DNA from 3 places in the Simplicispira sp. 125 genome. Region 1 is predicted to be linked to each of the others. Evidence: predicted binding sites of a transcription regulator. Region 1 holds the regulator's gene; each other region holds the start of a gene.

Region 1 (2,198 bases):
TCTGCCCACACAATGCGCCGTTGCGGCTTGAAGCGCTCGGGCAAATGGGCGTAGGCATACAGCGCAATGCGGTCGGGGCGCAACTCGGCTACCTGCGCCAGCGTGCGGTCGAATGAATCAGGGGTTTGCTTGGGCAAGCCGTAAATCAGGTCGACGTTGATGGAATCAAAGCCAATGGAGCGCGCCGACTCGACCAGGGAAAAAACCTGCTCCTTGGGCTGGATGCGGTGCACGGCTTTCTGCACTTCAGGGTCGAAATCCTGCACACCGAAGCTCAGGCGGTTGAATCCCAGTTCGTGCAGCAGGGCCAGCCGATCTGCATCCACGGTACGGGGGTCGACCTCGATCGAATACTCACCGCCGGGCACCAAAGTGAAATGGTTGCGCAGCATGCCCATGAGGTCACGCAGCCCCTCATCGGAGAGAAAGGTGGGCGTGCCGCCACCCAAGTGGATCTGGCTGACCACCTGGCCCACGCCGCAGTGCGCCGTGTGTAACTCAATCTCGCGGTTCAAATAGCGCAGATACACATCAGCACGATCATGGTGCTTGGTAATGATCTTGTTGCAGGCGCAGTAATAGCACAGCGACTCGCAAAACGGGATGTGAACGTACACCGACAAGGGCAAGGCCTTGCCCACGGCGCTTTGCCTGCGCTGCTGCAGGGCCAGCACGTATTCGTCCTCACCGAAGGCATCAACAAAGCGGTCAGCGGTGGGGTACGAGGTGTAACGGGGTCCCGATACATCAAACCGGGTGAGCAATTCAGGGGTTACAACAGTCATTTAGGTTCCTAGCTGGCTTTTCTAATGTGCCCCAGATTAGCGGCTCGAATCTTGATTTTGGTCAAGCACCTGTTGGAGCTACTGGCTCTGTTCTGGCAAAAATGCAGAATGGGTGATAATTTGACTTATGTCAGCCCCAACCCGCATCTCCATCGTCCCCGCATCCCATGCCGACGAGTCGTCGGGCGCTCTGTCTGAAACCGGACAGGTACCCGTTCACATGACACCCCAGGCGTTCAAGGTTGCGTGTTCGAACTGCAATTTGCGTGAATTGTGCATGCCGGTGGGTCTGAACGACGAACAACTCAAGCGCATTGACGATGTCGTGGCGGTACGGCGAAAGATCAAGCGTGGCACCACGCTGTTCCGCAATGGCGAACAGTTCACCTCGCTGTTTGCCATCCGCACAGGCTTCTTCAAGACCTGCGTAGCGACCGAGGACGGGCGCGACCAGGTCACAGGCTTTCAAATGGCCGGCGAGATCATCGGCCTGGACGGCATCGTCAACGACCACCATACCTGCGATGCAGTGGCCCTCGAAGACGCCGAAGTCTGCGTCATGCCCTTCGACCGCATTGAAGAACTGTCGCGCGAAGTCAACGCCCTGCAGCACCACGTGCACAAAATCATGAGCCGCGAGATCGTGCGTGAGCACGGCGTCATGTTGCTGCTGGGCAGCATGCGCGCTGAAGAGCGATTGGCCGCCTTTTTGCTCAACCTGGTGCAGCGCCTGCATGCACGCGGGTTCTCGCAGTCAGAGTTGGTGCTGCGCATGACGCGCGAAGAAATCGGCAGCTACCTGGGCCTGAAACTTGAGACCGTGAGCCGCACTTTCTCAAAATTTGTGGAAGAAGGCATTGTCGAGGTCAAGCAGCGCCATGTGCGTATTTTGAGCCCCGATGCCCTCAAACGCATCGTCAATAGCCAGCAAGCCTGTCACTAGCGCGCCCACAAAAGCGCCGCCATCGCAATGCTGCAACATGGCGAAGCAAAAAAACCCTGAACCCGCTTGGAAAGCCGATTTTTTACCAGTAGCATTCCGTATGCCAGTGGAAAAGCAGGTTTTCGCTGGTGCATTGACCCATCCCAACAAGGAAATTCCCAACATGGCAACTGCAAAAAAAGCCCCGGCCACACCAGCCGCTGCTGCCAAGACCGCTGCTCCCGCCAAGAAGCGCACCCCTAACGCCGCGTTCATGAAAGCCCTGACGCCCAGCCCCGCCCTGGCGGCTGTCGTGGGTGCAGCACCGCTGCCACGCACCGAGGTCATCAGCAAGCTGTGGGTCTACATCAAGGCCAACAACCTGCAGGACGCCGCCAACAAACGCATGATCAATGCCGATGCCAAGCTCAAGGAAATCTTTGGCAAACCCCAGGTGTCCATGTTCGAAATGGCCGGCCTGATTGGCAAGC
Region 2 (2,198 bases), 2.9 Mb from region 1:
CGTCAAAGGTGCCGGTCTGCAGCGCGTCGAGCGTCAGCACGCCCCAGGGGCGCCCGTCCATGCGCAGCGCCACGCCCATGCAGTCGTGCACTGGCAGGGGTTCGCCCACCAGGGCGTCGAGCAGGCCGTCGTAGGGGTCGGGCAAGGTGCTGTCGTGGTCGAAGCAGGTGACCTCGCCGCGTGCCAGCAGGGCCGCCAGGCGGGGGTGCTGGTGCACGGCAAAACGGCGGCCCAGTGATTCGCTCACCAGGCCATCGACCACCACCGGGCGCAGGTGTTCTTCTTCCAGCCGCAGCAGGGCCACGGCGCCGCAGCAAAAGTGCGCGCGCAGGCCGCCGATCAGGCGTTGCAGGCGCACGTTGGGTGGCAATTCGGTGGTCAGGTCGGCCAGCCAGGGGGCTTCAAAAAGGGTATTCATAACCTTTTGATGGTATCAATGACCATTGATTTGAAGGGTAAAAATAACCATGATTGGTGTAAACCCTTGATTTTTATGGCGGCCTGGGCTGGCCCGAAGTGTGCAAAAGAGTAGCAGTCCACGGCGGCTTCATGCCTACGTGCCCCTGTTTTCATCACCCTTGGGAGCTTTCACCATGAACATCGATAAATTCAAGCACCAGCACGTCAACATTCTGGGCAGCATTGCCACGCTGCGCCGCCTGGCGCACGCGGGGGTGGCGCACAACGCCACCGAGATCGCCCGGCTGGTAGTGACCATGAGCTCCACCATCAAGCTGCACCTGGCGGTAGAAGACCAGGCCCTGTACCCAGCCCTGCAGCGCGGCAGCAATGCCGAACTGGCCCGCATGGGCCAGCAGTACCAGCGCGACATGGGCCCCATTGCCCAGGCCTATGAGGCCTTTGCCCGCCGCTGGAACCGGCCTGAGAGCGTGCGCCGCGACGAGCAGGGCTTTCGCGACGATGCCAACCAGGTGTTGCGCATGGTGCACGAACGCATGCAGCGCGAGAACCACGACTTCTACCCGCGCATCGAGGCGCTGTAAGCCGCGCCCAGCAAGGCGTTCCGGCCCGTTCCAGGCCCGCCTCGGCGCCTTGCCGTGGCGGGCTTGTTTGTTCTTCATCAAACTACCTGTAGTGTGTTGAATGTATTGTGAACGCTATATGTAGTGTTTTATTGCATTCCAATGATGGAGACGCCCATGGATACCCCGGTCACCGCCTTGCCCCGCGAGGTCATCAAACGCAGCGCAGAGCGCGCCCCTTTTGACGCCCGCAAAATCCGCTCGGCCATTGAGCGTGCAGGCGCCGCCACCGGCGAATTTGCGGCCGACGAAGCCGCCCTGTTGGCCGCCCAGGTGGGCAAGGTGCTCGTCCACCGCTTCCATGGCGAGGCGCCGGGCATCGAGCAGATCCAGGACGTGGTCGAGCAGACCCTGATCGCCGCCAACCACCTGGCGACGGCCCGCGCCTACATCGCCTACCGCGACCGCCACGCCACCCTGCGCGCCGACCACCAGACGCTGGTGAACGTGGAAAGCTCCATCAACGAATACCTCACCCGCGCCGACTGGCGCGTCAACGCCAACGCCAACCAGGGCTATTCGCTCGGTGGCCTGATCCTCAACGTGGCGGGCAAGGTCACGGCCAACTACTGGCTCTCGCACGTGTACACGCCCGAGATTGGCGAGGCGCACCGCAATGGCGACATCCACATCCACGACCTCGACATGCTCAGCGGCTACTGCGCAGGCTGGTCGCTGCGCACGCTGCTCAACGAAGGCCTGAACGGCGTGCCCGGCAAGGTCGAGGCCGGGCCACCCAAACACATGAGTTCCGCCGTGGGGCAGATCGTGAACTTTTTGGGCACGCTGCAGAACGAGTGGGCGGGCGCGCAGGCCTTCTCGTCGTTCGACACCTACATGGCGCCCTATGTGCGGGTCGATGCCATGGATTACGCCAGCGTGCGCCAGTGCATCCAGGAGCTGGTCTACAACCTCAACGTGCCGTCCCGCTGGGGAACGCAAACGCCGTTCACCAACCTCACCTTCGACTGGATTTGCCCCGACGACCTGCGCGAACAGGTGCCGGTGATTGCGGGCAAAGAGATGCCTTTCAGCTATGGCGAGCTGCAGGCCGAGATGGACCTCATCAACCGCGCCTACATCGACGTCATGACCACGGGCGACGCCAAGGGCCGCGTGTTCACCTTTCCCATCCCCACCTACAACATCACCAAA
Region 3 (2,198 bases), 1.3 Mb from region 1:
CGGTCAGGCGGTCGGTTACTTCCAGCAGGCGCTCGCTGGTGGTGCCCACCGTCTCCAGCGCACGCTCGTCGGGTTTGCGCTGCAGGGCTGCATCGAAAAACAGCCACTGCGAATCACCCAGGGCCAGTTCGTTGCGAATGGCAGGGGTGGAGATCGGTGCGGCAGCCAAATTGGCCATGGCCAGCCGGAACTCGGCGGCATCGGCCTTCATTTCATCCAAGGTACCCTTGCCTTCGAGCTTGGCGGCCAGCAAAAAATAGTTTTTGGCCAGGCGCTGGGACAGCGCACGCTGGCGGCCTGCGGTGTTCACCAGCCGCGCTGTGCTGGCCTTGGCAAACTTCTCAAACGCCTCGGTCGCTGCCTGCGATGCCGCCATCATCCGATCAGACTGCACCGCCACCGCTGCAACGGATTCGCGCGTGGGCGGCATCACCAGCAAGGTGTCCAGCACATCGGACTGCTTCTGGATTTCAGTCACATGCCGCGCCAATTCTGCGGGCCACTGCACCTTGGCCAGGTCCTCAAAACCCGAGCGCACCAGCTGCCGTGTCGCCGTCAGGGCAAGGCGCGCTTGGTCTGGCAGGGTATGGAGGTGTATCTGGCAATAAGTCTTGGCAATGCGCTGCGACAACGCACGAAAACGGGCTGTGCGGTTAATGGCCGTGGACACCGCCAGCTGCGCATGGGCCGTAGACAGCACAGGCATCAGCAACACCGCCGCGAGGGACTGAAGCGTAGCGCGGCGGTTGTTCAGGGAGTCCGGTCGAAAAACAAGGGTTTTCATGGATTGGCAGTGCCGGTAATTTTGGATCGCATTCTGATTGCAACCAGGTGTGAGCACCATGATTCAAATCAAGGAGCACGATCGCAAACAGCCTTGCCACGGAAAATCCAGCAATGCACAGCCACTGCCGACCGCAATCCAGGCCCACCAAGGCGTGCGAAGGCAGCACAATGGCGTCTCCCCCGTTTCAGGAGATACCCGTGATGCGCCTCCAAGGTCAATCCATCATCGTCACCGGCGCCGGCAATGGCATCGGTGAAGGCATTGCCCGGCGGCTGGCGGCCGAGGGCGCAAAGGTAGTCATCAACGACATCCATGCAGCCAACGGCCAGCGCGTGGCAGACAGCATCGTGGCGGCAGGTGGCATCGCCACGTTCTTCCAGGCGGATGTGACGCAGTCAAACCAGGTCCAAACCATGGTGCAAACAGCTCTGAGCCACTATGGGCGCCTCGATGTGGTGGTCAACAACGCGGGCTGGACACACCGCAATCGCTCCCTTCTGGAGGTGAGCGAGGAAGAATTCGACAAGGTCTATGCCATCAACGTCAAAAGCATCTACCTCACGGCTATCCACGCCGTGCCCGCCATGCGCGCCAACCCGGGCGGCAGCACCGGCAGCTTCATCAACATTGCCTCCACCGCTGGGTTGCGCCCCCGGCCGGGGCTGACCTGGTACAACGGCTCCAAGGGCGCCGTCATTACCACCAGCAAGTCGATGGCGGCCGAACTCGGGCCTGACAACATCCGCGTCAACTGCATCAACCCGGTGTTCAACCCCGATACGGGCCTGTCTGCCGAGTTTGCCGGAGGCCCGGTGAACGATGTACGGCGGGCCCAATTTCTTGCCAGCATTCCGCTGGGGCGGTTTTCCACGGCACTGGACGTGGCCAATGCCGCGCTCTACCTGGCCAGCGACGAAGCCGCTTTCATCAGCGGCATCTGCATCGAGGTGGACGGAGCCCGTTGCGTCTGACAACATGAGCCTGCCCCTGTAAGGCTTGACATGGCGCAAGGGTGGCCACTGCCCAACAGACCCCTGGTGCGCAAGTGGGGCAGAATTGCCCCATGTCTGAACGTGTCATTCCGCTGGTCGATTACCGCATTGCAGGGCTGGTGCCCGTCGTGCCCGAGCAGCCCACCGCCCCTGCGGGCCTGCTGACGGACACATTGGGCCGCCCACTGCGCGATCTGCGCATCAGTATCACGGACCGTTGCAACTTCCGCTGCAGCTACTGCATGCCCAAGGATGTGTTCAACAAGGAGCATGCCTTTCTGCCCCACAGCGCGCTCCTGAGCTTTGAGGAAATCACCCGCCTTGCACGGCTTTTTCTGGCACATGGCGTGCGCAAGATCCGGCTCACCGGCGGCGAACCCCTGCTGCGGCGCAACGTGGAGGCGCTGGTGGCACAACTG

Evidence for each region. Region 1 encodes FNR, which switches genes on or off when oxygen is low (the NO sensors DNR and NnrR bind a similar motif). Its sites were predicted from a motif close to TTGATNNNNATCAA; they were not measured.
Region 2: a site for FNR is predicted at 1,072-1,085, ahead of C8D04_RS15130 (ribonucleoside triphosphate reductase). Genes of this name have one in related genera too.
Region 3: a site for FNR is predicted at 843-856, ahead of C8D04_RS07715 (type IV pili methyl-accepting chemotaxis transducer N-terminal domain-containing protein). Genes of this name have one in related genera too.

Annotation. Positions count from the first base shown of each region.
Region 1 covers NZ_QEKM01000001.1:342,917-345,114, reverse strand. The annotation lists gene hemN (oxygen-independent coproporphyrinogen III oxidase) at 1-785, opposite strand, end outside; gene fnr (fumarate/nitrate reduction transcriptional regulator Fnr) at 1,006-1,728, shown strand; gene C8D04_RS19170 (SWIB/MDM2 domain-containing protein) at 1,892-2,198, shown strand, end outside.
Region 2 covers NZ_QEKM01000001.1:3,238,533-3,240,730, forward strand. The annotation lists gene norR (nitric oxide reductase transcriptional regulator NorR) at 1-418, opposite strand, end outside; gene C8D04_RS15125 (hemerythrin domain-containing protein) at 594-1,004, shown strand; gene C8D04_RS15130 (ribonucleoside triphosphate reductase) at 1,161-2,198, shown strand, end outside.
Region 3 covers NZ_QEKM01000001.1:1,677,287-1,679,484, forward strand. The annotation lists gene C8D04_RS07715 (type IV pili methyl-accepting chemotaxis transducer N-terminal domain-containing protein) at 1-784, opposite strand, end outside; gene C8D04_RS07720 (SDR family oxidoreductase) at 988-1,758, shown strand; gene moaA (GTP 3',8-cyclase MoaA) at 1,851-2,198, shown strand, end outside.